4 regions of the Paeniglutamicibacter sp. ORCA_105 genome follow, and region 2 is predicted to be linked to each of the others. Evidence: riboswitches for the same ligand, from Rfam matches in the RefSeq annotation. Region 2 holds a riboswitch; each other region holds the start of a gene.
The links. A riboswitch is a leader RNA that binds a small molecule or an ion and turns the genes downstream of it on or off. The one in region 2 is predicted to bind S-adenosylmethionine.

Region 1 (7,836 bases), on a different contig from region 2:
ATGAGCTTGTCGGCAACCTCGGTCGGCGAGCCGACGGTGATCGGCCCGAAGCCGCCAACGCCCACCCACTCGGCAAGCTGGCGGATCGTCCACGGCTTGCCCGAATCCCCGCTGGCCTGCTGGAACATCGCCACGGAGGACTGGATGGCGTTGGACTTCACGTTGTCGCCGATGACGTCGTCCGGGCCGTAGGTCGAAAGGTCCACGCCCATCCAGCCCGAGATCAGCGCAAGGGCGCCATCGATGTCGGCGTAGGACTTGTAGTCCTCGAACTTGGCCTGCGCGGCGGCGGAATCCACGTCCGTGATGATGGTCTGCATGGTGTAGATGCGCACGTCGTGGCGTCCACGGCCGGCCGCCTCGGCGGCGTCGCGGATCTTGGTGACCGTGGCCTTGAGCATGTCTTTGGTGGGGCAGGTGACGAAGACTGCCTCGGCATTTGCCGCGGCGAACTTCATGCCGCGCGAGGAGGTTCCGGCCTGGAAGATCACCGGGGTGCGCTGCGGGCTGGGCTCGGTGATGGCGATGCCCGGGACTTTGAAGTACTTGCCCTCGTGGTTGATGTCGTGGACCTTGGACGGGTCGGTGAAGACGCCGCGCTCGGCGTCGCGAACCACCGCGTCTTCTTCCCAGGAACCCTCGAGCAGCTTGTAGACGACCTCGAGGTATTCGTCGGCGTGGTTGTAGCGCTCGTCGTGCTCGAGCTGGTCTGCCTGGCCCATGTTCCGGGCGGCGGAGGGCAGGTAGCCGGTCACGACGTTCCAGCCGATGCGGCCCTTGGTCAGGTGGTCAAGGGTCGCCAGGCGGCGGGAGAAAGGATACGGGTGTTCATAGGAGGTGCTGGCGGTGACGCCGAAGCCGAGGTTCTCGGTCACGGCGGCCATCGCGGAGACAAGCATGAGGGGGTCGTTGACCGGGACCTGGGCGCCGGTGCGCAGCGGCACCTCGTTGGATCCGCCGAAGACGTCGTAGGTGCCCAGCACGTCGGCGATGAAGATGCCGTCGAACTTGCCCTTTTCCAGGGTCTTGGCCAGGTCGGTCCAGTAGGACAGGTCCTTGTAACGGGCGGACTGGTCCTTGGGGTGCTTCCACAGGCCCGGGGACTGGTGTCCCACGCAGTTCATGTCGAAGGCGTTGAAACGGATGTGGCGGGGGGCGGGTGTCTGGCTCATGTTTGTCCTTCGCGAGGTGTTGGGAGTTTGCGGATCCGATGGTGCGCGGATCAAGTCATTGGTTCGGTGGCGGTTGGCGGTTTCAGGGGAGGCCGGTTGCCGGTGTTGCGCCCACGTCGCCGATGGCGTTCAGCTGCTGGGGCGCCGTCCCGTTGACCTCGTAGTCGCCGATGATGCGCGACTTGTAGATCGCCGGGTTGTGGGTGGCAACGGTGCGGGCGTTGCGCCAGTGCCGGTCCAGGTTGCAGCCCTTGGCGGTTGCCGAGGCGCCCAGTCCGTCAAAGAGCTTGGTCGCCGCCGAGAGAACCAGCGGCTGGACGACTGCCTGGGCCCGATCCGCGGCGAGTTCACACACCGCAAACCGCTCTGCCGGGCTCAGCGAGGCATCGGCAAGCGCGATCTCGATCTCCGCCACGGCGGCCAGGACGATGGAGTCGACGGCGAACGCGGTGCCCGAGATCTCGCCGACCAATTGGAGCACCTGGGGTTCCTCGCGCACCGGAACGCCCGTTCCGGTGCTGAAGCTTCGCGTGCGGGCCTGGACCGACGAGCGCACGTCATTGAGAACCGCGCGCGTGATTCCGGCTTGGACCCCCAGGAGCACCAGCTGGAAGATGGCGGATTCCGGGTCGTTGACCTGCTGCTCGTCGGGCAGGATCGTGTCCACCGGGACGTTCTCGAACGTGGTCGAGCCGGTGCCGGTGAGCTGCTGCCCAAATCCGTCCCAGTCGTCAAAGATCTTGACCCCGGAATGCTGCGTGGAGACCACCGCTATTTGGCGGCCGGCGCGGGCCGGATGCGCCACGGCGACCGCGACCCAATCGGCGTAGATCGTGCCGGTGCAATAGTATTTCTCGCCATTGAGGATCCAGCGTTCGCCCTGCTTGGCAATGGTCGTGTTGAGCGTGCCCAACCTGTTCCCGCCGCGCTCGGTGTAGGCGTTGCCGACGATCTGGCCGGCAACAATGCGCTCGATCCAGCGGTGCCGCAAGGCATCGTCCTCAAGCAACAGCACGGATTCGACGAAGCCGATGTGTGAGCGCCACAGGTGCGCCACCTGGGAATCCGCCTCGGCGAGTTCGATCAAGAGGCGGAACAAGTCGGACACGCTTGCCCCATAGCCACCTGCTGCCACCGGGATGCGCAGGGCCCCGAATCGCACCCGGTTCAGCCAACCGACAGGTTCAAAGGGGAGGGTCCGGTTGGCATCGCGCTCGCTGGCCCCGGCTGCGATCTTGGCGAAGACCGGGCGGAAGATCGCGGCCAACTCGTCATAGTGACTGTTCAGTGGAACGCCCGGCGTGAGTTTGAGCAGGTGTCGGGCGGGGGTGTCGCCGGTGAAGGCGTCGAGGTTGACGGCACCAAAGATGTTCGGGTCCGCCTCGACGGCGTGCGCTTGTGCAAATGAATCGATAGCCATGAATTCTCTCCATCGGTCCTGGCGTGAGCACCTACCGCCCAATTAAGGGGAAGGGGTTGCTGCGGCGTCATGGAGCCAGATCTCTCGGCCGCTCTGGATGGTTGTTGGACACATTTCTACACGCCCCGGCGAAGCAGTGACAACCCGGTTCGTCACAATTGAAGCCCACATCACCGGCCGGACGGTCATCCACGACGGCGCCAAGGCCTCGGGAAACCTCGGAGGCCTGTCATTCTTCGGACCATTCATTCGATACCCCGCCGCGGTGCCGCGGGCCCTCCGGCAACCCGCGCCGGCCATGCAAACATTGGGGCGTTAGCGGGACAATGTGGCGCCATCCGGAAATTCCCATGGAATCGTGCGACCCTGAGTAGTCGGTTCCCCACCCTCATGGATTCGAACATTCTCATGATTATCGAAGATTGTTCGAGCGGCAATCCGGGAAAAGCTATCCGTCGAACGTTCCGTCACATTACGGCTGGTTTGCTCCCGTGACACGCCATCGAGTTTGATGAATGAAACTACCCATCCCGAGCGGCCGAGAGATCTGGCTCCATGACGCCGCAGCAACCACCTCCCGCGGGTGAAGTGCTAACGCCAGAACCGATGGAGAACAAAATGCCTGAAACCCTTTTGCCCGAGCTCCCTGCCGTTGCCGAGGAATCCTCGTGGAGCGAAGCCGAACGCCTGACCTTCTGGGACGCCGCGGCGCGGCGCCTGAGCTGGTCCGAGCAATGGCACACCGTCCACAGCAGCACGGGTGTCGACCAGGCTGCCCGGCGTGGCCCCGAGTTGCACTGGTTCGAGGGCGGCAAGCTCAACGCCGCGTACAACTGCGTGGACCGCCATGTGGAAGCCGGTCGCGGCGACAAGGTGGCCCTGCACTTCGAGGGCGAGCCAGGCGACACCACCACCGTCACCTACAAGGACCTGCAGGACCGTGTTTCCCAGGCCGCCAATGCGCTGGTCGCCCTGGGCATCACCAAGGGCGACCGCGTCGTCATCTACCTGCCGGTGTTGGTGGAAACCATCGTCATCACCCTGGCCTGCGCGCGCATCGGCGCGGTGCACTCGCTGGTCTTCGGCGGCTTCTCCGCCGAAGCCCTGAAGTTCCGCGTCGAGGACACCGCCGCCAAGCTCCTGGTCACCACGGACGGCCAGTTCCGCCGCGGCACATCGGTCCCGGTCAAGGCGCACGCCGACGAGGCCGTCTCCGGCGAAAACTCGATCGAGCACGTCCTGGTCATCAACCGCATCGGGCACACCGACATCAATTGGGTGCAGGGCAGGGACGTGTGGTGGCACGAGACGGTCGACACCGCGAGCACCGAACACACCCCCGAGGCCTTCGACGCCGAAACGCCCTTGTTCATCATGTACACCTCCGGCACCACCGGCCAGCCCAAGGGCCTGGTCCACACCACCGGCGGCTACCTGACCCAGGCCTCGTGGAGCCACGAGTTCCTCTTCTCGAACCCGGATCCGGCCAAGCGCGACGGAGACGTCCACTGGTGCACCGCCGACCTGGCCTGGGTCACCGCGCACACCTATGAGATCTACGGGCCGCTGTCCAACGGCGTCACCCAGGTGATCTACGAGGGCGTGCCCAATGCCCCGCACCCGGGCCGCCACTTCGAAATCATCGCCCGCTACGGCGTGACCAGCTACTACACCGCGCCCACGTTGGTGCGCTCGCTGATGGGCTGGTTCCCCGAGGGAATCCCCGAGGACTACGACCTGTCCTCGATCCGGTTGGCAGGAACCGTCGGCGAAGCCGTGAACCCGGAGGCGTGGCGCTGGCTGCGCAGCCAGGTCGGACGCGACACCGCCGCCGGCATCCCCATGGTCGACACCTGGTGGCAGTCCGAGACCGGTGCCACGATCCTGTCCCCGCGCCAGGACGACACCGCGTTCAAGCCCGGCTGCGGCACCCGCGCGCTGCCCGGCGTAGCCGTGGACATCGTCGACGATGCGGCGCAAACGGTGGAGAAGAACCTGCAGGGCTACATCGTGCTGACCAAGACCGGGCCATCCATGGCCCGCACCGTCTGGGGCAACCCCGAGCGCTACTACACCTCCTACTGGGAGAAGTACGCGCAGCAGGGCTGGTTCCTGGCCGGTGACGGGGCGCGCTTCGATGATGACGGGGACATCTGGATCCTGGGCCGCACGGACGATGTCATCAACATTTCCGGACACCGGCTCTCCACCATCGAAATCGAATCGGCGCTTGTCACGCACCCGGCAGTCGTCGAGGCCGGGGTTTGCCCCACCAGCGATGCCAAGACCGGCCACGCGGCCACCGCGTTCGTGGTGCCGTTCGACAAGTCGGTGGTGGGAACGGACCTGGCCGGCGAAGCGCTGGCAAAGCAACAGGCCCTCATTGCGGAGCTTCGCAACCACGTGGCAACCCAGATCGGTCCCATCGCCAAGCCGCGCGAGATCGTCTTCGTTCCCGATGTGCCCAAGACCCGCTCGGGCAAGATCATGCGCAGGCTGCTGACCCAGCTCTTTGAGCGCAGCGCCCTGGGCGACACCACCAGCCTGCAGAACGAGCCGTGCATCGCACAGATCAAGGAGATCTGCGACGCCTAACCGGCTACCGCGAAATCTTCACATAGGCCATCGCCCCGTGACGGGCCAGCGTGACGGATCCCAGACCGCTGGCCCTGACTTCGTCGAAGAGCTCGGTCCCGGATCTGATCCTGGCAATGTCTCCGTGCGCCTTCAGCAGCGCAAGATAGGCGTTGGACCGGGCCGGGCCCCTGACCAATGAGGCCAGGAACAACTTCCCGTGATCTTCGAGTTGCCTGCCCAGCGCCCGGACGGTGGCGGTGACATCCGGGACCAGGTGCAGCAGCCCCAGACCGAGAATTGTTTCGTACCGCAGGTCCCCCGGGGGCGCAAGCATGTCCCGGCATTCCAGGGTGATTCGCTCGGGCACTGAGCCGCCGGCGGCCGTGGCGATGGATTCACCGGCCAGCTTCAACATCGGTCCGCTCATGTCCACCAACGTCGTCGTCCGGGCACTTGCCACGTGCAGCGTCGCCGTGGCCTGCGCCGTGCCGACCGCAACCTCCATCAGCGGACCTTTCCCGGAGGCAATGGCCTGGGCCGCGAAGATTGAATATTGCCGGGGGTCGGTGCCCCAGAACACCTTGTTGTACACCTTTGAGCCGATCATGGCGTCGTAGGCCTTCGCACACCGGGCATAGTATTCGGGATCCCCAAAAAACGATTCGCTCATGCACACATGGTGCGCCGGGGCGGGCAGTGTTTTCTAGGCGTGGACCACGCCGATCTTCAGGCGGTCCCGTCCACACGCATTCGCCACATGGTATTTGCCCTCCGGCACCTCACGACGTCGTGCCCCCCGGGCGCGGACGCCGCGATCGCGCGGCTTCATCCTTCCCCATCCAGCCGTTCGGTGAGGATTCGCTTCGCCCTGCCCTGCAGGATGCCGAGGGATTCCTTGATCAGCGGTGAGCCGAGGCTGCCTTTGCGCACCGCCGCGACAATCCTGCGGGCGGGTTTCCCCTGGCCCGAGATGCGCAGTCGGGTCACATTCTCCGCGCTTCCCAGGGGCGCCAGTCGCGGCAGCAGGCCAACTCCCAGACCAGCTCCGACGAAGGCGATCTGGGTTTCCCACTCGACGGCCTCATGGGCAATTCTCGGAGTGACTCCGACGGCCGTAAACGCCGCGGTGAACAGGGAATGATAGGTGGAACCTGGGGCTTCGGTGATCCAGGGTTCGGTCGCCAGCTCTTCGAGCGTTACCGTCTCCCGCGTTGCCAGCGGATGGTCGGAGGGAAGGATCACGTCGAGGGGATCGTTGAGCAGCGTTGTCTGCTCAAAGCGGGGGTCCTCTTCAACGTACGTATCGGCTTGCATGGCCACGATGACCGCCAGGTCGATTCGTTCCGCAACCAAAAGGTCGAAGCAACGTGCCGGATTCGCCTCGAGCACCTGGACTTCCACCGAGGGACGTGCCGTACGCAGGGTGGCCGCCAGCGGCGCGAGCAGCTGGGCAGCCGCGGTGGAAAAGCCGCCCAGCCCAAAATGGGATTGCACCTGGTCCCCGGCCTGAAGCGCCGCGGCCCGCAACCGCTCCCATTCCGTCATCAACGCGTCGGAGCCCGTCACGAGGAACCTGCCGGTGGCCGTCAGGCGCACGCCCCGCCCGTCCTTCGCCAGCAGCTCCATGCCCAGCACGCGCTGCAGCTCACGCAACTGCGCCGACACCGCGGAGGGCGAGTATCCGGTGAGTTCCGCGGTTGCCCCGACGGTGCCGGTCCGGGCAAACACTCTGAGCGTGGTGAGTCGCGGATCGATCATGCACCTATTCTGCACCATTATCTCCAAAATCTTGCGCTTTTATTGCAGAGCATCGATCCATACCCTCGTGAGTAAGAAGTTTCCGGCATTTCGGTGACCTGGATCACCACCCGGGACCCCGGCCCGCATGCCCACCCCATTCCCCCGAGGAGTAAACACATGTCTGCTTCAGTGAACGTGCCCCTGTCTTCACGCGGCAAGCTCGCTTCGTCCTTGCCCGCAGAGCAGCTGGCCGAGATCGCCGAGTTGTTCGACTTCCGCCGCGAAGGCCATTCCCTTGACGCGCCGTTCTACACCGATCCGGCGATTTTCAAGATCGACATGCAGGCCATTTTCGGCGAACACTGGCTCTTTGCCGCGAGCGTCGCCGAGCTCCCGGAACCGGGCGACTATGTGACCGTCGACTACGGGCCCTACTCCCTGATCGTGCTGCGCAACGACGAGGGCGGCGTGAACGTCCTGCACAACGTGTGCCGCCACCGCGGCGCGCGCGTGTTGACCGAGTCCACCGGGACCACGGGGAACCTTGTGTGCGGCTACCACTCCTGGACCTACGCCCCCAGCGGAGACCTGATCCACGCTTCCGCACCCGGGGAAACGAAGTTCGACAAGGGCTGCTTCGGGCTCAAGCGCGCCCACAGCCGCGAATACGCCGGCCTCATCTTCGTCTGCATGGCCGAGGAACCGCCGGCCGACTTCGACGAAACAGCGAAGATCTTCGAGCCCTACCTGGCCCCGCACGACCTCTCGAAGTCGAAGGTCGCCTACCAGCAGAACATCATCGAGGAGGGCAACTGGAAGCTCGTCATGGAGAACAACCGGGAGTGCTACCACTGTGACGGGCACCCGGAACTCGCCTGTTCCCTCTTCCCCACCTGGGGCCTGTCCGAAGGCCTGATCCCGCCGCAC
Region 2 (7,836 bases):
GACGATGGGGAGCACGATCATGATCACGCGCATCCAGCGGTCGCGTTGTTTGCGGTTGTTCCAGTCGAAGGCCCCGAACACAGCGAGGGTATTGCCGACCTGGCGGCCGAGCGACGGGACGTTGGCGATGATGGTCTTGAACAGCGCGATACCGGCACCAACCAGGAACACCACGGCTCCCCATTGGCCCACGTTGGTGGAGAAGATGGAAGAGATCGTTGTCATGACCTCGTCGCCCTTGGGCTCCAGGCCCTGCGGGTGCAGCACCGCGGCACCGAGCATGTAGAGCGCGGCGGTGGACACGGTGTAGACAACCCAGGAGACCCAGGCGTCGAGCTTCATCACGGAGATCCAGCCGCGGGCCCGCTTGACCCAGGCTTCGGAGCCGTCGTTGGGACCGGTCCAGGAGGCGTACCCCTTTTCCACGCACCAGTAGGTGTAGGCGGTGATCTCGCCGGCACCCACGCCGGTGAGGCCGAACATCGACAGGGCCACGCCGATGGAGCCCAGCGCGATCTGGAAGCGCATGCCGTCGGCCAGGTCGCCGACGTTCCAGCTGAATTCGGTGCCTTGGATGGCGAAGACCATCACGACGGCGAAGATCGTCACCAGGAAGACCAGCACCGTGGAGATGCCCTCGACCACGACGTACTTGTTGCCCAAGTGGATCGCGATGGCGATCACCACCAGGATGGCCACCCAGGTGCCGATGGACAGGAACGAGTACGGGTCCGGCCCGATGGGCAGCAGCGAGGAGAACGCGAAGGCCGAGGCGGTGATGACACCGGCCTGGCTGGTCAGGAACTGCACGAACATCAGCAGGATGAGCCAGGCCATCCAGCCTCGCTTGCCGATCCGGGGCGGTACCTCGTCATAGCCGGTGACGGCGACCTTGCCGGTGGAAATGGACCAGCGGCCCAATTCAATCTGCACCCATACCTTGATGAAGGTGGAGGCCAGTACCAGCCAGAGCAGCATGAAGCCTGCCTTGGCACCGAGTGTGGTGGCGGTGAGCAGCTCGCCGGAACCGACGACGGCGGCCGAGGTGATCATGCCCGGGCCAAGGAACTTGAACCTGTCCCGCCAGCGGGTGGGCGGGTCCATGATTGACCGGGGATCCAACGCGTACGGGTCGACCGTTTCGTCGCCCAGCGGGCGCGACTCGGGGGTGGTGATAGACATACCGCTCCTTTGAGGTGTGCAACCGGCCTTGAAAGGCCTAAATCATCGGGGGTTCCCCGTGGCGTCCCGTGCCGGCCAGGGTGTTGACCTCGTTTGACGATCGCTAAGAGAACCAATAAGTATGATATTAGCCACCCACCTCGGAAACAAATCTACGTCCGCTCCGGCCGCCAGGTTACGGAACGAGCATCACCTTGATCGCCCGGCGCTCATCCATTGCCCTGTACGCCTTGGGAGCCTGCTCGAGATCCATGACCGCGTCGAAGACCAGGCCCGGGTTGATGCTCCCTTCCAGCACGTCGGCGAGCAGTTCGGGAAGATATGCGCGGGTACTGGCGGCCCCGCCTGCCACGGAGATGTTCTTTGAGAACAACACGGAAATCGGCAGCGGGTCATCCCCGTGCGGGACGCCCACAAAGCCCAGGGCTCCGCCGGGCCGGGTGCAGCGCAAGGCCTGGTCCATGGATTCGGCGGTGCCTACGCATTCGAGCACCGAGTCCGCCAGCACTCCCCCGAGCAGTTCGCGCACCTTCGCCGCCGCCTCGGCCCCGCGTTCGGCGACAATGTCGGTGGCCCCGAACTCCCTGGCCAGTGCCGCACGGTCCGCGTGCCGGGACATGGCAATGATGCGCGTGGCACCCAGTCGCCTGGCCGCGAGCACCCCGCACAAACCCACGGCCCCGTCACCGACCACCACCACGCTCCGGCCGGGCTCGACGCGGGCCCCGAGGGCTGCGTGGTGGCCGGTGCCCATGACGTCCGAGAGTGCCAACAGCGACTTGGACAGCGCTTCGTCGGGCTCCGTGACCCCGGGTACCGTGACGAGCGTACCGTCCGCGTTGGGCACCCGCACCACCTCGCCTTGCCCGCCGTCCACGGGCAGCCCGTCCTCGTCTACCCCGCCCCAGTGGGCCCGGTGCTCGCAGGCGACCTGGACGCCGTCTCGGCACGGAGGGCAGGCACCGCAGCTGTTGGCCCAGGGGGCCACCACGAAGTCGCCCACGGCCAGCATTGAAACCCCTTGGCCGACCGCGGCAATACGGCCGATGAATTCGTGGCCGATGCGCCGGGGCCTGGGCGTTTGGCTAACCCCGCGGTAAGGCCACAGGTCCGAGCCGCACACGCAGGCGGCGGTGACGCGCACGATGGCATCGGTGTCGGCGAGCAGGGTGGGCTCGGGGCAGTCCTCGACGCGGATGTCCCGCGGTCCGTGGATCAGGGTGGCGCGCATGTGTTCCTCCGCAAAGTGGTGGGCCGGCAATGGTTCCAGCCTATGCCCGGGAGCTCCGCGCGCCACCGACGAGGAAGTCGGCGAGATCGTCGCCGCCGTAGCACTGAACACGCTGATCAACTTCTACAACAAGGCCGCCGGCGGGCCCGGTGCGCTTCACGGGGCACCCCTTGCGCAGGATTCGCGCAGACGCCATAATAAACGAACGACATTCATTTATTGTGACGCCGATCCCATGCGCCCCCTGCCGGGCCCTGGTGCCTCGCGCGCCACCGACCCCCGCAGGAGCACGCATCATGAGCTGGTCAATGCCCGCCGAGACCTCGGCCCAGAAGCGCGTCTGGATGGCCTTCCCCCACGAGGGATACACGCTGGGCGACACCGAGGCCGAGGCCCACGCGGCCCGCTCGACCTGGGCCAACGTGGCCCACGCGGTGGCCCGATTCGCCCCGGTCGTCATGGTGATGGACCCTGCCGACGTGGAAATTGCCGCACGCTACCTCGATGAGCGCATCGAGATCCGCACGGCCGAGCTCAACGACGCCTGGATGCGCGACATCGGGCCGACCTTCGTCACCGACGAGCACGGCGGGCTCGCCGCGGTGGACTGGGTGTTCAACGGCTGGGGCGCCCAGGACTGGGCGGCCTGGGACAAGGACGCGTTGATCGGCAAGCGGGTGGCCGAGTGGGCCGGCGTTCCCCGCGTCGCCTCGAGCCTGGTCAACGAGGGCGGCGGCATCCACGTCGACGGTCAGGGCACAGTGCTGGCCACCGAGACCGTGCAGCTGGATCCCGGGCGCAACCCCGGCATCACCAAGGCCAAGGTCGAGGAGGAGTTCGCGCGCACCCTGGGCGCGGCCAAGGTGCACTGGCTCCCGCGCGGACTGACCCGCGACAGCGAGGAGTTCGGCACACGCGGGCACGTGGACATCGCCGCGACGCTCTCCTCCCCCGGCACCGTGCTAGTGCACATGCAGGAGGATCCCGGGCACCCGGACTATGCTGTCAGCCGGGAAATCGCCGCATCCTTCCATGGCGCCACCGATGCGCGGGGCCGCGAATTCACCGTCATCGAGGTCCCTGCCCCCGCGACGCTGCGCGACGACGAGGGGTTCGTGGACTACAGCTACATCAACCACCTGGTCATCAACGACGGCGTGGTGGCCTGCACCTTCAACGACCCCAACGACGAAAAGGCCCTGGCTGTCCTTGCCGACGCCTACCCGGGGCGCACGGTGGTGGGCGTGGACGCCCGCGAGCTCTTCGCCCGCGGCGGCGGCATCCACTGCATCACCCAGCAGGAGCCGATGCCGACGGCGAAGTGAACCCCTCTCGGGAAGTCAAGGTCACTCCCCGTCACAGATGACCGTTTGTTGCTCCCCGCATGCCCGCGCTGGCAAAGTGTCCCCGCTTCGCCGTAGGGTTGGTACAGCTTCACGAGTTCTGGTTGCCCTTGCGCAAAGCTCCGACTGACCAGACGCCAACCCCATAGTTGCACGGTGGGTGGTTCGGATGACGAAGCGGCCCTGTCGCGCATCCCGCGCGGAGGGGCAAGGACAACGAACCCCAAGGACGTGTGCACATCATGTACAGCCCCACCCTGACTTCCGCCCCCACCGATAACCCGCTTCCGCGCTTCACCGGCGACTGGATCACCGCCTGGCTCCACCTCGACGCGGACACCGACCTGCTGCACATTGGCGCGGGTCCTGACGAGTGGGTGCTCGAGGCACTGGCCCCGCACAAGCTCTCGGCCGCATTGGTCGGCCGCGGCCCAGCCGAGGTCCAGTTCAACCCCGAGCTGCTGGTTCTCCTGCTGCCCGGGGCCCACGAACTGGTCGGCAGCTCGTTCTTCCGCCTGCGCGCCTAGTTCCAGTCGGCTCCAGCCGGCTTAAACACCGGTGGCGGTCACCGGGCTGCCAAGGCAACCTGGTGACCGCCACCGAAAAGGTGCGCTCTATGGCTTAGAGGGCGGCGAAAACTTCGCGCAGCAGCGTTGCGGTTTCCGACGGGGTCTTGCCGACCTTCACGCCGGCAGCCTCAAGTGCTTCCTTCTTGGCCTGTGCCGTACCGGCCGAGCCGGAGACGATGGCTCCAGCATGGCCCATGGTCTTGCCTTCGGGAGCGGTGAAGCCTGCCACGTAGCCGACGACCGGCTTGGTGACGTTGGCCTTGATGAAATCGGCTGCACGCTCTTCGGCGTCGCCGCCGATTTCGCCGATCATGACGATGGCCTTGGTCTCCGGATCCGCCTCGAACGCAGCCAGGGCGTCGATGTGGGTGGTGCCGATGACCGGGTCGCCGCCGATGCCGATGGCGGTGGAGAAGCCCAGGTCGCGCAGCTCGTACATCATCTGGTAGGTCAGGGTGCCGGACTTGGAGACCAAGCCGATCGGGCCCTTCTGGGTGATGTTGTTCGGCGTAATGCCGACCAGTGCCTCGCCCGGGGTGATGATGCCGGGGCAGTTCGGGCCGATGATGCGGGTGACCTGGTTGCCGTCGGCGTCGACCTTGGACTGGGCAAGTGCCCAGAACTCGGCCGAATCCTGAACCGGAACGCCCTCGGTGATGACAACGACCAGGCCGATGCCTGCCTCGATGGCCTCAACGACAGCATCCTTGGTGAATGCCGGCGGCACGAAGACGATGGAAACGTCTGCGCCGGTTTCGGCCATGGCTTCCGCCACTGCGCCGAAGACCTTGATTTCCTTGTCGCCGTGCAGCACCGTGGTGCCGGCCTTGCGGGCGTTGACGCCGCCGACGACGTTGGTGCCGGCCTTCAGCATCAGAGCGGTGTGCTTGGTACCCTCGCCACCGGTGATGCCCTGAACGATGACCTTGGAGTCCTTGTTAAGGTAAATGCTCATGTTCGCGTATCCCTACTTACTTCGCTGCGTTGGCGAGCTCGGCGGCCTTGTCGGCGCCCTCGTCCATGGTTGCTGCCAGGGTGACCAACGGGTGGTTGGCCTCGGCCAGGATGCGGCGGCCCTCTTCGACGTTGTTGCCGTCGAGGCGCACGACCAGCGGCTTGTTGGCGGAGGAACCGAGCTCGGCGAGTGCGCCGACGATGCCCTTGGCAACGGCGTCACACGCGGTGATGCCACCGAAGACGTTCACGAAGACCGACTTGACCTGCTTGTCGTTCAGGATGACGTCCAGGCCTGCGGCCATGACCTCTGCGGAGGCTCCACCGCCGATGTCCAGGAAGTTGGCGGGCTTCACGTTGCCGTGGTTTTCGCCTGCGTAGGCAACGACGTCGAGGGTCGACATGACCAGGCCTGCACCGTTGCCGATGATGCCAACTTCGCCGTCCAGCTTGACGTAGTTCAGGTCCATTGCCTTGGCCTTGGCCTCGAGCGGATCCGCTGCGTCCTTGTCCTCAAGCTCGACGTGGTGCGGGTGACGGAACTCGGCGTTCTCGTCGATGGAGACCTTGCCGTCGAGGGCGACGATGTCGCCGGCGCCGGTGCGAACCAGAGGGTTGACCTCAACCAGGGTGGCGTCTTCCTTCTTGAAGACGTCCCACAGCTTGATGATGGCAGCTGCGACCTTGTCGGCCAGCTCCGGTGCAAAACCGGCGGTGGCGACGATTTCGTCGGCCTTGGCCTGGTCGATGCCCACGGCCGGGTCGACTGCAACGCGGGCCAGGGCCTCGGGACGCTCGACGGCGAGCTCCTCGATTTCCATGCCGCCTTCCACCGAGCACATGGCCAGGTAGTTGCGGTTCGCGCGGTCCAGCAGAACCGAGAAGTAGAACTCCTCGGCAATGTCGGCGCCCTGGGCGATCATGACCTTGTTCACGGTGTGGCCCTTGATGTCCATGCCGAGAATGTCGGTTGCGTATGCGAATGCCTCGTCGGCGGTCTTTGCGACCTTGACGCCGCCGGCCTTGCCGCGGCCTCCGACCTTTACCTGGGCTTTAACAACCACGACGCCGCCGATTTTCTCGGCTGCGGCCTTGGCTTCTTCAGGAGTGTAGGCAACGATGCCGGCCAGCACGGGTACGCCGTGCGACTCGAACATATCGCGCGCCTGGTATTCATACAGGTCCACGGGCTTGTGTCCTTCTTGTCGAAGTCTATGCTGACTCAAGGCATGGCTCCGTAGGCACGGTTCCATGCATCGAGGGGGTAGAGCCCAACCTGGGATAAGGCCAGGCTCCTTGCTCAGCCTAACGCCTTAGCGCCCAATGGCACAGTTCTACATTCGGTAGAGCCATCGGGCGCGTGAGTACGACCACAACCCCATCACCGCAGGTCCGGACGGATGTGTCGACAATGCCCGGGAACCGGCTAGTCAGCCTTGGTTAGCGGGGCGTATCGCAGCAATAGGCGTTTCTCGGCATCGGCGAATTTAACCTTCGCCACTGTCTTGTCCCCGGCACCCTCCAGCGCCAGAACCACGCCTTGGCCGAAGGTCCCGTGTGTCACCTTGTCCCCCACCGACAAGGAAATGATTTCCTTGTTTGGCTGCACACGGCCCTTGGCCCGTGCCACGGGCGCGGTGCTCAACGTGTGGATCTCCGGGGCACCGGAAAGCCTGCCTCCGCCACCGCTGCCGGACCCTGCGCCCCAATAGGAACCCGATTCGTAGCGGCTGGTGGCAAAGTTGTTGCGCCCGCCGAAGGACTCAAAGCTTGCCCGCTTGGTGCCCTCGCGTTTCCAGTCCACGAGACTCCCGGGGATTTCCTCGAGGAACTGGCTGGCGGGGTTGTATTGGGACTGGCCCCACAGGCTCCGGTATTCGGCCCGGGTCAGGTAGAGACGCTGGCGGGCGCGGGTGAGCCCTACATAGGCCAGCCTGCGTTCCTCCGCCAATTCCTTCTCGTCGGTCAGCGAGCGCTGGTGCGGGAAGATCCCGTGTTCCATGCCAGTGAGGAAGACCACGGGGAATTCAAGCCCCTTGGCCGTGTGCAAGGTCATGAGCGTGACCATTCCCTCTCGGTGCGCCATGTCCACGCCCTCGGCATCGTTCGGTGCCTCGGGGATGGAATCGGCGTCGGCTACCAGCGCCACGCGTTCCAGGAAATCGGTGAGTGTTCCCTCGGGATTCTCCTTCATGAAGTCCCGCACCACGGCCACGAGCTCGGCGAGGTTCTCAACGCGGGATTCGTCCTGTGGGTCGTTGGATGAACGCAGCATTTCCAGATAGCCGGTCTGTTCCAGGACCGCTTCCAGCGCCTCGGCAGGTCCCGAGCCCTCTGCGACCACTGAGAGGTCGTCAATGATCTTCACGAAGGCGCCGATCATGTTTTGCCCGCGGGTTCCGAGGCCGGGGGCGTCATCGGCACGGCGCAGCGCCGCCATGAAGGAGATCCGTTCGCGTTCGGCCAGCGCGGCCACCGAGTATTCGGCCCGGTCTCCGATGCCGCGCTTGGGCTCGTTGAGGATGCGCCTGACGTTGATGTCGTCTTCCGGGTTCAC
Region 3 (7,836 bases), on a different contig from region 2:
GGTAGGCGGCGGGTGTGGCCAGGGTGTTGTCCACGACCACCGGGATGCCCGCGGCGTGGGCCGCCTCGGTGATGGAGCGCAGGTCAACCAGGGTGATCAGCGGGTTGGAGACCGACTCCAGCAGGAAACCCCGGGTCTTTTCGGTGATGGCCGCGGCCCAGGCCGCGGGGTCGGCAGGGTCCACGAAGCTCACGCTCACGCCGAAGTCGGCGAAGGTGTCCGTGAGCAGGTCCACGGTGCCGCCGTAGAGCTTGTTGGAGGCCACCAGGTGGCCCGGGCCCTGCAGCAGGGCCAGCAGGGAGATCGCGACGGCTGACTGCCCGGTGGCGGTGGCGATGGCGCCGATCCCGCCCTCGAGGGCGGCTGCGCGTTCCTCCAGCACCGCGACGGTCGGGTTGCCGGTGCGTGAATAGGTGTAGCCCGGTTCCCTGAGCGCGAAGAGCTTCGCGGCGGTGGCGTAGTCGGGGAACTGGTAGGCGGCGGAGTTGTAGATCGGCACGGTCATGGGGCGGTGCGGGGCAGCCGGGGCGTACCCGGAGTGGATTTCGGTGGTGGCGTTGCGCCAGGTGCTGGAGGCCATGATCGTGCCTTTCGGGCCGAAGGGAAGTCGAAGCTTGGTCGGTGAGGGGGGCGCGGGCGGCGACCGCGGCTTCCACCAGGTTGGCCAGCGAGGCCTCGGTTTCCGCGTACCCGCGGGTCTTCAGGCCGCAGTCGGGGTTGATCCACAGCGCCTTGGCATCCAGGGAGGCCAGCGCGATGTCGATGAGCTCGGCGACCTCGGCGGTGGAGGGCACGCGCGGGGAGTGGATGTCGTACACGCCCGGGCCGATGCCGCGGGAGTAGCCGAACTGCGTCAAATCCGCGGTGACCTCCATGCGGGAGCGGGCTGCCTCGATCGAGGTGACGTCCGCATCCAGTGCGTCGATGGCCTCGATGATCTCGCCGAACTCCGAGTAGCACAGGTGCGTGTGGATCTGGGTGGCATCGGTGGCCCCGGAGGTCGCCAGACGGAAGGAGTCAACGCTCCAGCCCAAGTACTTGGCCTGGTCGGTGGCGCGCAGCGGCAGCAGTTCGCGCAGCGCCGGCTCGTCGACCTGGATGATGCCGATGCCGGCGTCCTGCAGGTCGGCGATCTCGTCGCGCAGCGCCAGGGCGACCTGGTTGGCGGAGGTGGACAGCGGCTGGTCGTCGCGGATGAAGCTCCAGGCCAGGATGGTCACCGGACCGGTGAGCATGCCCTTGAGCGGCTTGTTGGTCAGCGAGGCGGCGTAGGAAATCCACGGGACGGTGAAGGCCGCCGGACGGGAGACATCCCCCCAGAGGATCGAGGGGCGGGTGGCGCGCGATCCGTAGGACTGCACCCAGCCGTTTTCGGTCTCGGTGAAGCCGTCGAAGTTCTCGGCGAAGTACTGGACCATGTCGTTGCGCTCGGCCTCGCCGTGCACCAGCACGTCAAGGCCCAGGCGTTCCTGCAGCTGCACGACGCGGGCGATCTCGGCCTTGAGGAAACCGTCGTAGGCGGCGTCGTCGATGGTGCCGGCCTTGTGGGCGGCGCGGGCGGTGCGGACCTCGGAAGTCTGCGGGAACGAGCCGATGGTGGTGGTCGGCAGCGGCGGCAGCGCCAGGGCGCGTTCCTGGGCGGCCTTGCGGGTCTCCGCGTCGGAACGGGAGAAGTCGGCGGTGGTGAGGTTGGCCAGGCGCTCGCGCACCGAGGCCACGGTGGTCCCGGCGAATCCGGCGCGGTGCGCGATGGCCGATTCGGCGGCCGAGAGCTCGGCGGCGATCGCGGATTCGCCCTCGGACAGGCCCTTGGCCAGGGTGATGACCTCGGCGACCTTCTGGTTGGCGAAGGCAAGCCATGTGGGCAGGTGGGTCGGCAGGTTCGCTTCCTGGGCCACATCGTGCGGGACGTGCTGCAGCGAGGTGGCGGTTCCCACGGCCAGGGTGCCGCCTGCCTTTTCGACCCGGGTGCGCAGCGCGGCGAGCGTGCCCAGCGAGGCTGCGAGGTCGTTGCGCCAGATGTTGCGCGAGTCCACGATGCCCGCGACCAGGGTGGAACCGGCAAGGTCGCCCAGGAATTCGGTGGTGGGGAGGGCGCCGCGGACCAGGTCGGCGTGCACTGCCTCGACGCCGGCGCGGGCCAGCAGGCCCTGGGTGGCGCCCGGGCGGGTGATGTCCCCGGCGGTGCCGTAGCCCAGGCTCACGAACAGTGCGGGACGCTCGGTGGCGGCGGCCAGCTTGGAATAGACGGTCTCGGCGAGTGCACCGGGGACGGCCAGGGCGGCGCCGCGGTCGGTGACCAGTGCCGGCTCGTCCAGCTGCACCCACGGTGCCCCGGCGGCGGCCAGGGCTGCAAGGACCTGGGCGTAGGCGTTGACCACTTCGTCGATGCGCGACAGCGGGTCGAAGCCGGCGGGAGCGCCGTCCTCGGCCTTGGCCAGCAGCAGGTAGCTGATCGGGCCCACGAGGGTGGGGCGGATGGTGTTGCCGTTGGCCGCGTGGGCGGTGAAGGATTCGACAAGCGCCGCGGCGTTGGCCTTGATGGGGGTCGCTTCCCCGATTTCCGGGACCAGGTAGTGGTAGTTGGTGTCGAACCACTTGGTCATTTCCAGCGGGGCGCGGGATTCGTCGCCGCGGGCCAGCACGAAGGAAGCGGCGGTGTCGATGGCGCCGTTCTGGCCTGCCAGGTCCGCGAAGCGGGTGGGCAGGGCCGAGAGGGCGACGGTGGCGTCGAGCACCTGGTCGTAGTAGGCGAAGTCGCCGGGCAGCGAGGCGTCATCGGGCTTGAGCCCGAGTCCGGTGAGCTTGGCCAGGTTGGCGTTCTGCAGTTGGCGGGCCGCGGCGTGCAGCGCGGCCTCGTCGGTGCGTGAGGCCCAGTGCGATTCGAGGGCCTTCTTGAGCTCGCGGTTGGGTCCGATGCGCGGGTAGCCGAGGATGGATGCGGCGGGGAAAGTTGGCTTCGACATGGTGGTTCTCCTATTTGTTCTGACGTTGTGGAAAGCGGTGGGAAGGTGTGTGGTTCTAGACAGCTGCGCGGGTGGCCCAGGTGTTGCTGGCCTGTGCGCGGGTCCGCGGCAATTCGAGCTGCTCGACGACATCGAGGGAGCCGCGGTGGTCGTTGAAGGTGTAGAGGTGCACGCCCGGTGCCCCGTCGTCGAAGGCCCTCCGGGCCAGGGTGACTGCGGCGTCCACGCCGATGCGGTGGCGCTCGGAATCCGAGCCGGCGGTTTCCAGCGCGTGGGCCAGGATCGGGTCCGGGGCAATCCCGGCCATCGAGGCCAGCCGGTTCAGGCGCCTGACCGAGTTCAGCGGGATGACGCCGGGGATGATCGGGATGGTGACCCCAGCGCGGCGGGCCGAATCCACGAGGTTGGTGTACTCATTGGCACGGAAGTAGACCTGGGTGATGGCGTAGTTGGCCCCGGAGCGCTCCTTGGCCAGCAACACTTCCACATCGTGTTCGAAGGATGGGGATTCGGGGTGCCGGATCGGGTAGGCGGCGACACCCACCCCCAGTCTTCCTCCGGCCAGGGCGGCCGAGTGGTCGGTCTCAACCTCGCGGATCAGCTCGATCAGGTAGCGGGCGAAGGGGAACTCGCCGCGCCAGTCCTCGGGGTCCGTCGGCAGGTCCCCGCGCAGCGCCAGCACCCCGCGGACCCCGAGGGAAACGAAGTGGCGGATCAGGTTCTGCAGGGATTCGCGGCTCTCCCCCACACAGGTCAGGTGTGCCAGGGGGCGCAGCCGGGTGTTCTGGATCAAGTGCTCGATCAGTTCAAGGGACGCGTTTCGGCGTGCCGGGGAGCCCGAATAGGTCACCGACACGTAGTCGGGATCGGTCGCCTCCAGGGCCCGGATGCTGTTGAAGATTCCCTCGGCGGCGTCGCGGTTCGCCGGAGGGTACAACTCGTAGGACAGTGACGGCGGTGCGGCTGTCGTTCCAATACTCATGCATGTCTCCTCGTCGATTCGAGGGAGGCATCAGGGATCGCCACAAAAGCCCCAGGGATCCGTCACGGATGTCCTGCGGCGATGATGAGTGAACGCTGAAGCGGCTCCATCGCTTCTGGCAGTAGCACCCTCGCCGATGGAGTCCCAGGGAAGGGAATCCATCGGATGATGGTTGCTGCGGCGTCAACGAGCCAGATCTCTCAGCCGCTCTTGATGGTTGATGTATTCATCTTGGAACAGGTTCGAGGGCACGTGCAAGGAGCTTGCCGGCACAGCCGTCACGAAGGGCAAAATCACTTCATGTGTCCACACGGCGTCATTTTCGCCGGGCCGCCGCGGTCACATTGTTACGGCCGTCCATTCGCGTTTTCGGTGTATCCGCAGGGATTCCCGGCACCGGCATGACGTCGCGGGACTTCCGTGAAGCCAATGTGACGCGAAGGAGTGGCGTGCTCGCGACCGATTCCATGTGCCGGGATCCGGGGGCGAGGAATGGTTTTCACCCGTAGTGCCATGGTCGTGACGGACTGCCGGGGCGGAGTTGCGACCCCACCGCGATGACCCTGATTCCTTTTCCGTGAAGCCCCCCTGCGCAGGGGGGCGTTACTCGCCGGACGAGGCAGTACTTTTGTGCCCCTCGCGGATCGGGGCATCGTTCCCGGGGTTGCCCTGGCGGCGGTTCCAGTTCAGGCCGGAGAGCGACACCGCCAGGACCGAGGTGAGCACCAAGGCGGCAGCGGGAGCTGCGACCGTCCACGGCGCCCTTTCGACGTAGTTGATTCCCTCGGCCAGGATGAGCCCCCACTCGGGGGTGGGCTGCCGGGGCCCCAGCCCCAGGAATCCCAGCGAGGCCAGCGCCAGCGCGATCCCGGGAATCCGCAGCATGGCGTGCCTGAACACCGGACCAAGGATCGCCGGCAGGACATACCTGAGCAGGATCCGGGCCGGGCCCACGCCCAGTACCGGAAGGATCTTTACGAACGGCCGGGCCCGCGCTTCCTGTCCCAGTGCCGCCGCGTGCGCCGCCAGCGGTGCCCAACCCACCAATGCGACCGCGATGGCGGCGCCGAGCAGCGACGGACCGGTGACCACCGCGACCATCAGGCCCACCAGGATCGGCGGGGCAGCGTTGGCGACCTCCACCGGACCGGTTGACGCATGCGGAAACAGCCCGATGACCAGCCCCAGGACCAGGCAAACCAGCACCACCAGCAGGGAAGTCCCCAAGGTCGACAGCGCACCATGCCCCACTCTGGCCAATAGGTCGCGTCCGCTGGCATCGGCTCCGAAGGGCAGAGCCAGGCTCGGGGCAGCCAGCCTCGCGTGCTCGGACGCGAACGGATCGCGCAACAGTCCGGCTACGACCAAAAGCACCAGCGCCAAGGCCACCACCAGCGGCAGGAGCATCTCACGTCGGCGGGTGAAGCGCATGGTCTCCGGCGCCGGAACCGTACCGGAGCGAAGTGCCCTGCCCAGCAACAGCAGGCGCACCGCAGCGCAGGCCGAACCCACGATGACGGCCAGCAGCAACAGCGCCAGCACCCCGGCTTGCAGCGCCGGAATGTCCTGGGCGCTGGCGGCGCCCAGAATGGCCCGGCCCAAACCGGGGATCGCGAAGACCTTTTCCACAGCCACTGCCCCGCCGGTCAACCCGATCAGGACCAGGCCGACTTGGCTGGTCACCGATGGCATGGCCCGGCGCAGCACGGCCGCGGTGAGCTGGCCGCGGCGCGCCCCGGCGAGCCGCCAGGTCGCCACCCACTTCTCCGCGAAGGCGGCGCTGATGGCTTCGGAGGCCAGGCGCCCGATCAGCCCGCCGGCGGGCAACCCGAGCGAAAGCGCCGGCAGCACCGCGTGGTGCAGGCCCTGCCAGCCGTAGGGCGGGAACCACCCCAGCAAGACGGCTCCGACAATCAGCAGCATGGCGGCCAACAGGAATTCCGGCAGCGCCGTCATTCCCGCCGCAACGGCCCCGGATCCGCTGCCCGGCTTTCCGGCCAGACCGCGCGCCACCGCAGGGACGCACAGCAGCACGGCCACGACTGCCGCCACCGCCACCGCGCATCCCATCAGGGTCAACGAGACGCCCAGGGCGGAGACAGTCCCGGGACCCACCGGGGTGTTGGTGATCCAGGAGGTTCCCAGGTCGCCGTGGGCCACCCCGCCGGCCCAGGCCAGGAAGATCGCCACCGGGCCGCGGTCCAGGCCGAGCTCGTCACGGATCATCGCCAGGGTTTCCGGTGTCGCTTCCCGATCCGCATAGCGGGCACGCAGGATCGTGTATTCGGGCTTGCTGCCCGATAGCCACGGCAGCAGGCCGATCACGACCGTTACCGCGGCAAGGGCCAGCAGGCGGGAAAGTGCGTTGATTGCCGGGGCCGTGCGCGCCATCAGTCGGCGATTCCCGTGCGGTTGGTGATCAGTGCACGTTCGCGGGGGTCGCGCTCAACATCGCGGACCCTGGCCGATTCGCCCTGGATGACGCGTTCGTGCAAAAGCGGCACTGCCGCGTCCTTGGAAAGGATCAGCGCCTCGGCGGCGGCGATGGCGGCCCGGCGTTCCGCACCGGGGGCCACGGCCGCGGCCTTGGCCAGGGCCGCGTCGACCTCGGCATCGCAGAACTGCGAGATGTTGAACGATCCCTCGCAGGAGAAATCGCTATACATGTAGGCCACCGGGTCCCCGGAATCCAGAACGGTGGCGCGGGAGAGGATGAATGCGTCGAACTTCCCGTCCAGGGCATCGGCCTCGATGTGCTGGTATTCACGCACATCCTGCTCCACGACAAAACCGGCGGCCTCGAGCTGCTGCTCCAGCGCGACGGCAACCTCCGGCAGCTCCGCCCGGTCGGTGAAGGTGCCCAGCGTGATCTTGGTTCCCTTCACAACGGAGGGCGCTGCACGGTTCCCCAGCACCTCGGTGTAGTTTTCGTTCGCGCGTTCGGCTGCCGCCCAGGGCAGGGCGGGGCCCAGCAACCCCTCGGCGATGTCGGCACGGTCCTCGTAGACCCGTTCGACCACGGTGGCCCGCTCGATGGCTTCCCGCGCCGCGGCCCGCACGGCCGGATCGGCAAAGGGGCCGGTGTCGTTGTTCAGGTAGAGGGTGTTGGTCCTGGGCATGGGAACCTCGTGGACCAGCGCGGGATCGATCTGGGCGACCTGTCCCACGGGGATGGTTTCCACGATGTCGGCGTTTCCGGTGCGCAGGGCCGCTGCGCGGGCGGTGCCGTCCGGGACGAATTGGACGTCGACCCCGGCGGCGGCGGCAGGTTCGCCCCAATAGCCATCAAAGCGGTCCAGGGTTGCGGAGCTGGTTCCGTCGAAGGAGGACAGCACATACGGACCGGTGCCGGCCCCGGTCGGGACGACGACTCCGCCGGACTTGTAGGCCGAGGCCGCCAGGATGGACAGCTGCGGGCTGGAAAGCCGTTGCGGCAGCAGCGGGTCGGCAACCTTGGTGGTGACCACGACGGTGTTGGCGCCCTCGGCCTTGATGCCCAACTCGACGCCGTCGAGGATGCGGGGCTTGGGGCTGGCGTTCGCCGCGGTTTCCAGCGAAGCGGCGACCTGTTTGGCGGTTAGTGCGGTTCCGTCGTGGAATTCCACGCCCTGGCGCAGTTCGAAGGTCCAGGTCGTCTCATCCGTTTGCTTCCATGCGGTGGCCAGTGCGGGTTGGGCCTCTCCCACCTCGTCGAGGACCACCAGGGTCTCTGCCGCCTGCCAGCGGGAAAGCTTGAAGGCATCATCGCTCAGCGGGGTCAGTCCCGAACGCGGCGGTTGCATCATGGCCACTTTGATGCGGGCGTCGTCTGCGGCGGCGCCCGCGTCGCCCGCGTCGAAGCATCCGCTCAGGGCCAGTGCCAGGGTGGAGGCCAGCACTGCTGTCGCG
Region 4 (7,836 bases), on a different contig from region 2:
CACGGCCGTCTTCGGCGGCACCGCGGCGGTGGCCAACGAGGCGCTGATCGGTGCGACCGGAAATTCGCTGGTACCGGGGTGGTACCTGATGGCTGCGGGCGTGATCGGGCTGATTTCGGTGCTCACTTTCAAGGAGACCGCGGGGCGTTCACTGCGGGGCAACGTCATTCCGGGCAGCGACGACAAGCAGCGGCGAGAGCTTGGTGAAAGGCTGGTGGGGGCGGGACGCCCCTAAGCGACAGCCGCCCGGGCCAGGAATTGATCGGCCCCGCAAAACAGTAGGACAAACAGCGAAGTGAAGGAGGACAGCGCAGTGGGAGAAAACCAACGCGTCGCACTGGTCACCGGCGCCACCTCGGGAATCGGAATCGAGATTGCCCGACGACTGGTGGCAGATGGCATGAAGGTCGTGGTGACCGGGCGAAATGAGGAACGCGGAAAGCAGATGGCCGAAGAACTCGGCGAGTCCGGCTTCTTCGTGCGGGCCGAACTGACCGCTTCGGGTGCCGCGCAGTCATTGATGGACACGGTGCTCGAACGCACCGGAAGGCTTGATGTTCTGGTGAACAATGCGGCCATTGACCACATCAATTCCTTACTCGACACCCCGGAGGAGGAGGTGCGGGAAACCTTTGAAATCAACACCTTCGCGGCGATTTCCTGCCTCCAAGCTGCGGGGCGGGTCATGCGGGAAACCGGCGGAGGGGCGATCATCAATGTGACCTCGCGGCTGGCAAGCATCGGGGTTCCCACCATGGGGATCTACAGTGCGAGCAAGGGCGCGATGCTGGCGCTGACACGGGCCGCGGCGGTGGAACTTGCACCGCACAACATCAGGGTCAATGCCGTGGCCCCGGGGATGACACGTACCCAGATGTTTGAGGACTGGTTGGCCGGACACGAGGATCCCATGGCCGCGGAGCGAGCGGTCTCCGAAGCGATTCCGCTGGGTCGAGTGGCGCTGCCGGAAGACGTTGCCGAAGCGGTGGGTTATTTTGCCAGTGCCACCAATACTTACGTCACCGGCGTTTCCTTGCCGGTCGATGGCGGCTATTTGGCCAAGTGAGCCAACGACGATGAACCCGCAGTGACCTTCCGCCCACGCGGATCCCGGTACCTGCGGGTTTGTTGTGGGCGGCTGCGGGTCGTCGTGTAAATACCGCGGGCGATCCATGGGGTAACCACGGAAATAGGCCTGTTGGTCGCTGCGCGGTTGCCCGCGGACTTCGGTCTATAGCGATCGGGCATGGTGACGGCCGTGGGTGTCTTTGCCGTCGCGTAATCTTTGTCGGCGCCGCCGGTGGCGCAGCAGAGGGGCACCGATTATTTCGCAAATCCCACGGGTGGCGAACCTTGATGGTGCTCGGACGAGCGTTCACCTATGGGCTGGAATTGGCTGGGCAAGACCGGGGCGCGCTCGTGGTGCGCATTATCAACATGACGCAATCATGAAGCAAGGTAGGGCGGATCGACGCTTCATCTTCCGACTTATGACGGTTCATGAAGCAAATCAAGCGCGAGAATCGTTCTGTGAGTCGATTTGTTTCATAGGAACCCGATTTGTCTTGGTTCGATCGAAGATTCTGCGACACACTTGAACTGTTCGGCGTTGGCAATCGACCAACGCCAACACACACCATCCAGAGCGGCTGAGAGACCTGGCTCGTTGACGCCGCAGCAACCACTCCCGTCCTTGGGATCCGGTGCTACCGCCAGGACCGATGGAGATAGCCAACCTCTGCGCGGTCCGCCGAATACTTTCGTTCTTACGCACGTATTTGACTGATTTGCCATGTCGCGGCGTTCCTCGGGTGAACCGAGAGGAGTAGGACATGATCAGCATTCAAGGCGTGTCAACAGTTTTCCCTCCGGCGGAGGCACCCTTCACTGCGGTGGACAACGTCTCGCTGGAAATCCCGCGGGGCTCGATCCAGGGAATCATTGGATTTTCCGGTGCGGGCAAATCAACGTTGCTTCGCAATATCAATCTCTTGGAGCGCCCGACGAACGGCCGCGTGGTGGTTGACGGTACGGACCTTACGTCGCTGAACGACGAGGAATTGCGCAGGGCTCGGCACCAGATCGGGATGATCTTCCAACATTTCAACCTCCTGAACAACCGCAACGCCGTTGAAAATGTCGAGCTTAGCCTGAAGTTCGCGGGAGTAGCCAAGAAAGAACGCCGCCGCCGCGCCCACGAAGCCTTGGCAATTGTGGATTTGGCTGACAAAGCCAAGGCATATCCGGGACAGCTGTCAGGCGGACAGAAGCAACGCGTGGCCATTGCCCGTGCGCTGGCCACCGAGCCAAAGGTATTGCTTTGCGACGAGCCGACATCAGCCGTGGATCCGCGGACCACTGCGTCGGTGTTGCAGTACGTTTCGGACATCAACGCCCAGTTGGGAATCACCACCGTGATCGTCACGCATGAAATGAACGTCGTCAAGGCAATCGCCGACAACGTCGCCGTCATGGAAGAAGGCCGAGTCGTCGAACAATTCGACATCAGCGCACTTCGGAATCCCTCGTTTACACCGGCGACCGCCATCGGCCGGTACCTCATTTCCGATGACATCACCTTGGACCGCAAGCGCCAGGTCCGCGGCACCGAATCCGCAAGCTTCGGCGCACCTTCGAAGGAGGCCTCCCTTGTCTAAGTTTGCCGCGGCCGTCAGCGTACCTGCTTCCTCCACCAACGGCAGCGGTGCAGCGGCCTTCGACCTCAACCGCGTTATCGAGCTTTGGCCTGAAATTGCCGCGGCAATCGGCCAGACCTTGGCCATGCTCGTCGTGTCCATCCCCATCGCGATCCTGGTGGGAACGCCCTTGGGTATTTGGCTCTATTCAATGGCCCCCCAAGGCCTCCGGCCCCGGCCGAAGCTGCATCGCATTGTCGATGGTTTCGTCAACACCATGCGGTCCTTTCCGTTCCTGATCTTGCTGATCGCGATCATTCCTTTCACCCGGTTCGTCGTTGGAACAACCATCGGTACGGCAGCCGTGATTGTCCCGCTCACGATCAACGCGATTCCCTACTTTGCACGCTTCGTTGAACAGAATCTCACGCAGCTCGGCAGCGGCGTCGTTGAAGCCGCACGGGCCATGGGTGCGACCCGCGGCCAGATCGTCCGCGACGTGTTGCTAGTGGAAGGGAAGCCTGCACTGATTGGTTCGATCACGATCATGACGGTGAGTTTCATCAGTTATTCGGCAATGGCGGGACTGGTCGGCGGGGGAGGCATCGGTGACTTTGCCATCCGTTATGGCTACTACCGATATGAAACAGGCATGATGGTCGTCGCCATCGTGCTGATGATTCTGATGGTCCAAATTGTGCAGATCTCAGGCACCCGCATCGCATCCCGCCTGGACAAGCGACAGTAACCATCGCCCTTCTTGAACCGACCTGCTTCTTTTGGAGAGACCCCAACCATGAGTACTTCACGGCGACCGCGCCTACTGTTGAGCGCCTTCCTGATGAACACCACCAGCCACATCCTTGGTGGCCAATGGCGCCACCCCGAGGCACAACAGCATCGCTTCAACGAGCTCAAGCTCTGGGTGGATCTGGCCAAGGACCTGGAAGCCGCAAAGTTCGATGCAATCTTCCTTGCGGATGTTGTTGGGCTCTACGGCGACCACGACGGGGGCTGGGCATCGCACATCAAACGCGGACTGCAGGTGCCGTCCAATGACCCGCTAGTGCTTGCTTCGGCCCTGGCAGGAGTGACCGAAGAAATCGGCCTGGCCTTCACGTCCTCGGTAATCCAGTCCGATCCCTTCCAGTTGGCACGTCAGCTCTCGACGCTCGATCACCTGAGCAGCGGTCGAGTTGCCTGGAACATCGTGACAAGCGTGCTGGAGAATTCACACCGCAACTTTGGGGCTGACGGGCTAGCCAAACACGCAGACCGCTATGACTGGGCCGAAGAATACGTTCAGGCTGCGTTCAAGCTGTGGGAAGGCTCGTGGGAAGACGGCGCGTTGCTGGCCGACAAAATTGCAGGAATCCACGCTGATCCGGCCTTGGTGAACAAGATCTACCATCGGGGAGAACGCTACTCAATTGACGGCCCGCACCTGTCTTCACCCAGCCCGCAGCGAACCCCCTTTCTTTTTCAAGCCGGGAGTTCTCCACGTGGCAGATCGTTCGCGGCCGCCAACGCGGAAGCAACCTTCCTTTTCGCGCCGAACCCCGAAAACGTTCGCAAGAACTCTGAGGTCATTCGGAAACTGGCAGTTGACGCCGGGCGCGAAGCATCCGATGTGAAAATCTTTGCCGGACTCTCCTTCGTAGTGGGAAGTACGGAAGCAGAGGTCTTGCGCAAGCAAGCTGACTATGACGAGTATCTCGACCTGGACGCCGTGGTTGCGCACATAGGCGGAGGGCTCGGTATTGACCTCGGCGGCAGGCCATTGGACACCCGACTTGGTGAAATCGATACAGAGGGCGGAAAGGGTGTGCTTGAAGCCATTCGCGCTTCGGTTCCGGGGGGCAACCCCACGATTGCCGATCTCGCCCGGTACCGGGCGAAGTCCATGCAGATCTCCGGGACCCCTGAACAAATCGTTGATCAGCTCGAACTGTGGCAGGACGCAGGAACCGACGGCATCAACATCATCAACCAGATTCTGCCTGGCTCCTACACGGATTTCATCGAGGGTGTGGTGCCCGAATTGCGAGCCCGCGGCCTTGCCCAAACCGAATATGCGCCAGGCACGTTGCGCGAGAAGGTCTTTGGGCGACAAGCGACGCTCGAGGCCTCACACCCGGCAGCCGCTTTCCGCGGAGCCTTCACCCAATTCTCGGCAGCCAATGAAAATCGCGCCGCGGTCACAGCAAGTTCCTGAAAGGCATCCAGCATGACCATTACTTTGAAGGCATCCGAAATTGTTGCCGCCGATTATGCGACCCAACACGCGCGATTTGCCGAACTCTTTTCGCGGATTGCCGAAGGCTCCCGGGAACGTGATCTCAAACGCATCCTCCCGTTCGAACAAGTCGCGTGGCTGGATGAAGCGGGGTTTGGAGCGCTGCGGGTACCCCAGGCGTACGGCGGCGCGGGCGTCAGTGTCGAAACCTTTGCGCGCCTTCTCATTGATCTGGCAGCCGCGGATTCGAACGTTGCCCATTTGTATCGATCACACTTTGGCTTCGTGGAATCCCTGCAGTGGCAGGACGAGCCCATTCGACGAAGCTGGTATGAACTCGCGGCCGCCGGAAGAACTGTTGGAAATGCATCCACCGAACGCGGCGGAAATACGCTCGGCCAGCTCAACACGGTGCTGTCCTACGAGAATGAGGCGTGGGTGTTAAACGGTGAAAAGTTCTACACCACGGGCACCATTTTTTCCGACTACACGCGCGTTTCAGCAGCCCTTCAGGGAAAGCCGGGACGTGTGTTTGCGGTCGTTGAAACCAAGTCAGCCGGCGTGAAAGTCATCGATGACTGGGATGGTTTTGGCCAACGGCTGACCGGCACGGGCACCACTATTTTTGAGAACGTCCACGTGGATGCCGTCGACATATTTGGCCGCGAGGCCAGCGGCGCGGAAGCAACCCACGAAGCGTCGTTCTTCCAACTGGTGTTGCTGGCGGTGCTCGCAGGCATCGCCCGCGCTGCCCGGGATGATGCGGCGCAGTCGGTCGCCAAACGGGCCCGCACCTTCAACACCGGATCGGGATTGCCCTTCAGGAACGATCCCCTGGTCCAGGAAACCGTTGGCCGCATCGCCACGAAAGCGTTTACAGCAGAGGCCACCGTGCTGGCTGCCGCGCGAACCCTTGATATCGCCATTGATGCGGCTGTTGGGCAGGAACCAGATGAAAACGGTCATCGCCCAACGACGTTTGAAGGGCATCTGGCCGAATTGGCCGTGGAACAAGCGCAAGTCTCTGTTCCGGAGCTGGCGATCGGCGCTGCGCAGCAACTTTTCGAAACCGGGGGAGCCTCGGCTACCAGCACCTCAAAGGGATTGGACCGCCATTGGCGGAACGCGCAGACTGTGGCAACGCACAATCCAATCGCATTCCGTGCCCGATCGATTGGTGACTACTTCATCAACGGAACCCTCCCGGAGGGTCTTAACGCTATTGGAGATGCGACGACGGTTCCGTCCACCACATAACGTCCGCCTCAGCAGAACTATTACCCATGAAGAACCGCCGGCTCTTCACCGGCCACAAATCATTGCAAATATTTCAGGAGAAGCATCATGCAGCGTCGTACTTTCCTTGCCGGAGCACTTGGTCTCGGTGCATTCGCCTCGCTTACCGCGTGCGGACTAACCGGCGGGGCTTCAACCGCCGCGACCGGCAACAACAAAACCATTAAGTTGATTGTCACCGAGTCGGCCCCAACGCAGGAACCGACTAAAATCGCCCAAAAAATCCTGGAGTCCCAAGGCTGGAAGGTTGAAGCCAAATACGTCACCGACATCGTCCAGCCGAACTTCGCCGTGGCCAATGGCGAATTCGATGCGAACTACTTTCAGCATGCCGCCTATCTTGAGCAATTCACCACCGACAAGAACCTGGAGGTGGAAACCGCGTTCTACATGTACGGATCACCAGCGGGTGTGTACTCGGCGAAACACAAGAGAATCGGTGACCTTCCCGAAGGTGCCAAGATCGCGATTCCCGTGGATCCGTCCAATAACGGACGAGCTTTGGCACTTTTGCAGACGGCCGGGTTGTTGAAGCTGACGGAGGGAAAGAACCTGATTCACCTTTCACAGGCCGACATCTTGGAGAACCCGCGAAAATTCAATTTTGTCGAAGTCGATCAGCAGTCGTTATCCAAGACCCTGCCGGATGTTGACGCGGGCTTCCTTTTCGTTCGCCTCGGCGCAGAAATAGGGCTTAATCCGGAGGATGCCCTTCTCTTTGAAAAGGAAGAGGACGCACTTCCGTTCATCAACCTTGTTGCGGCCAACCCGGGTTTTTCAGCTACGGAAAAGGGTAAGGCGCTTGAAGCGGCTTATCACTCGGACGAGGTCCGTGAGTGGTTCAAGGGCTACCTCAACGGTGCGTTGCCCACTCCGTGGGACCGAGATCCAGCAGCGGATCTAAAAGCCTGGAACGTCTAAGTAAACCGTTGTGTAGTACGCAGACCTGGGGTGTGCGGGCCTCGGCAGAGTTAGGAGAATTGGCAATGGAACGACGCACCTTTATCAAAGGATCCCTGGGCATAAGCGCCTTAACCGGTCTTGCCGTGTTGACAGGCTGTGGCCTTACCGGAAATTCCGCCACGGGGGCAGAGAACATGACCATCAAACTCATCGTCACCGAATCGGCCCCTTATCAGGAACCGACCAAAATCGCTCAGAAGGTTCTGGAATCCGAGGGCTGGGAAGTTCAGGTCAAGTATGTCACTGACATCGTCCAGCCGAACCTTGCCGTAGCGAACGGTGAATACGATGCCAACTATTTCCAGCACGCATCTTATCTCGCCCAGTTCACCAAGGATAAGGACATCGACGTTGAAACGGCTTTCTACATGTATGGATCGCCCGGTGGACTGTATTCCCAGAAGCACAAGACCATCGATGAATTGCCACAGGGTGCCAAGATCGCCATACCCGTCGACCCGGCCAACAATGGGCGTGCACTGGCGCTGCTGGCCAAGGCAGGGGTCCTCAAGGTTGACGAAAACAAGAGCGTGATCCATCTCTCCCAGAATGACATCTTGGAAAATCCGAAGGGCATTTCCTTCACGGAAGTCGACCAGCAGTCGCTCTCCAAGACCCTGCCAGACGTTGACGCAGGCTTCCTATTCGTACGGCTTGGCGCAGAGCTGGGCCTCACGCCACAGGATGCGCTGCTCTTTGAAGAGG

Region 1: it holds a riboswitch for S-adenosylmethionine, as region 2 does, so the genes downstream of both, ACIPUB_RS04200 (acyl-CoA dehydrogenase family protein) here and ACIPUB_RS10675 (hypothetical protein) in region 2, are expected to answer to the same signal.
Region 3: it holds a riboswitch for S-adenosylmethionine, as region 2 does, so the genes downstream of both, ACIPUB_RS04300 (methylenetetrahydrofolate reductase) here and ACIPUB_RS10675 (hypothetical protein) in region 2, are expected to answer to the same signal.
Region 4: it holds a riboswitch for S-adenosylmethionine, as region 2 does, so the genes downstream of both, ACIPUB_RS04140 (methionine ABC transporter ATP-binding protein) here and ACIPUB_RS10675 (hypothetical protein) in region 2, are expected to answer to the same signal.

The regions. Positions count from the first base shown of each region.
Region 1 is NZ_JBIXLM010000005.1:151,132-158,967, forward strand. It holds gene ACIPUB_RS04195 (LLM class flavin-dependent oxidoreductase) at 1-1,172, opposite strand, end outside; gene ACIPUB_RS04200 (acyl-CoA dehydrogenase family protein) at 1,255-2,592, opposite strand; SAM riboswitch class I at 2,599-2,696, opposite strand; SAM riboswitch class I at 3,115-3,205, shown strand; gene acs (acetate--CoA ligase) at 3,211-5,187, shown strand; gene ACIPUB_RS04210 (hypothetical protein) at 5,192-5,839, opposite strand; gene ACIPUB_RS04215 (LysR family transcriptional regulator) at 5,995-6,927, opposite strand; gene ACIPUB_RS04220 (aromatic ring-hydroxylating oxygenase subunit alpha) at 7,087-7,836, shown strand, end outside.
Region 2 is NZ_JBIXLM010000018.1:33,054-40,889, forward strand. It holds gene ACIPUB_RS10660 (Nramp family divalent metal transporter) at 1-1,182, opposite strand, end outside; gene ACIPUB_RS10665 (zinc-dependent alcohol dehydrogenase family protein) at 1,358-2,413, opposite strand; gene ACIPUB_RS10670 (agmatine/peptidylarginine deiminase) at 2,710-3,738, shown strand; SAM riboswitch class IV at 3,846-3,976, shown strand; gene ACIPUB_RS10675 (hypothetical protein) at 3,999-4,283, shown strand; gene sucD (succinate--CoA ligase subunit alpha) at 4,378-5,280, opposite strand; gene sucC (ADP-forming succinate--CoA ligase subunit beta) at 5,297-6,466, opposite strand; gene pcrA (DNA helicase PcrA) at 6,706-7,836, opposite strand, start outside.
Region 3 is NZ_JBIXLM010000006.1:11,252-19,087, forward strand. It holds gene ACIPUB_RS04290 (O-acetylhomoserine aminocarboxypropyltransferase/cysteine synthase family protein) at 1-580, opposite strand, end outside; partial or broken gene metE (5-methyltetrahydropteroyltriglutamate--homocysteine S-methyltransferase) at 624-2,966, opposite strand; gene ACIPUB_RS04300 (methylenetetrahydrofolate reductase) at 3,022-3,948, opposite strand; SAM riboswitch class I at 4,052-4,168, opposite strand; gene ACIPUB_RS04305 (ABC transporter permease subunit) at 4,552-6,339, opposite strand; gene ACIPUB_RS04310 (ABC transporter substrate-binding protein) at 6,339-7,836, opposite strand, start outside.
Region 4 is NZ_JBIXLM010000005.1:131,776-139,611, reverse strand. It holds gene ACIPUB_RS04150 (MFS transporter) at 1-235, shown strand, start outside; gene ACIPUB_RS04145 (SDR family NAD(P)-dependent oxidoreductase) at 314-1,066, shown strand; SAM riboswitch class I at 1,634-1,728, shown strand; gene ACIPUB_RS04140 (methionine ABC transporter ATP-binding protein) at 1,851-2,657, shown strand; gene ACIPUB_RS04135 (methionine ABC transporter permease) at 2,650-3,384, shown strand; gene ACIPUB_RS04130 (NtaA/DmoA family FMN-dependent monooxygenase) at 3,433-4,851, shown strand; gene ACIPUB_RS04125 (acyl-CoA dehydrogenase family protein) at 4,864-6,129, shown strand; gene ACIPUB_RS04120 (MetQ/NlpA family ABC transporter substrate-binding protein) at 6,217-7,089, shown strand; gene ACIPUB_RS04115 (MetQ/NlpA family ABC transporter substrate-binding protein) at 7,155-7,836, shown strand, end outside.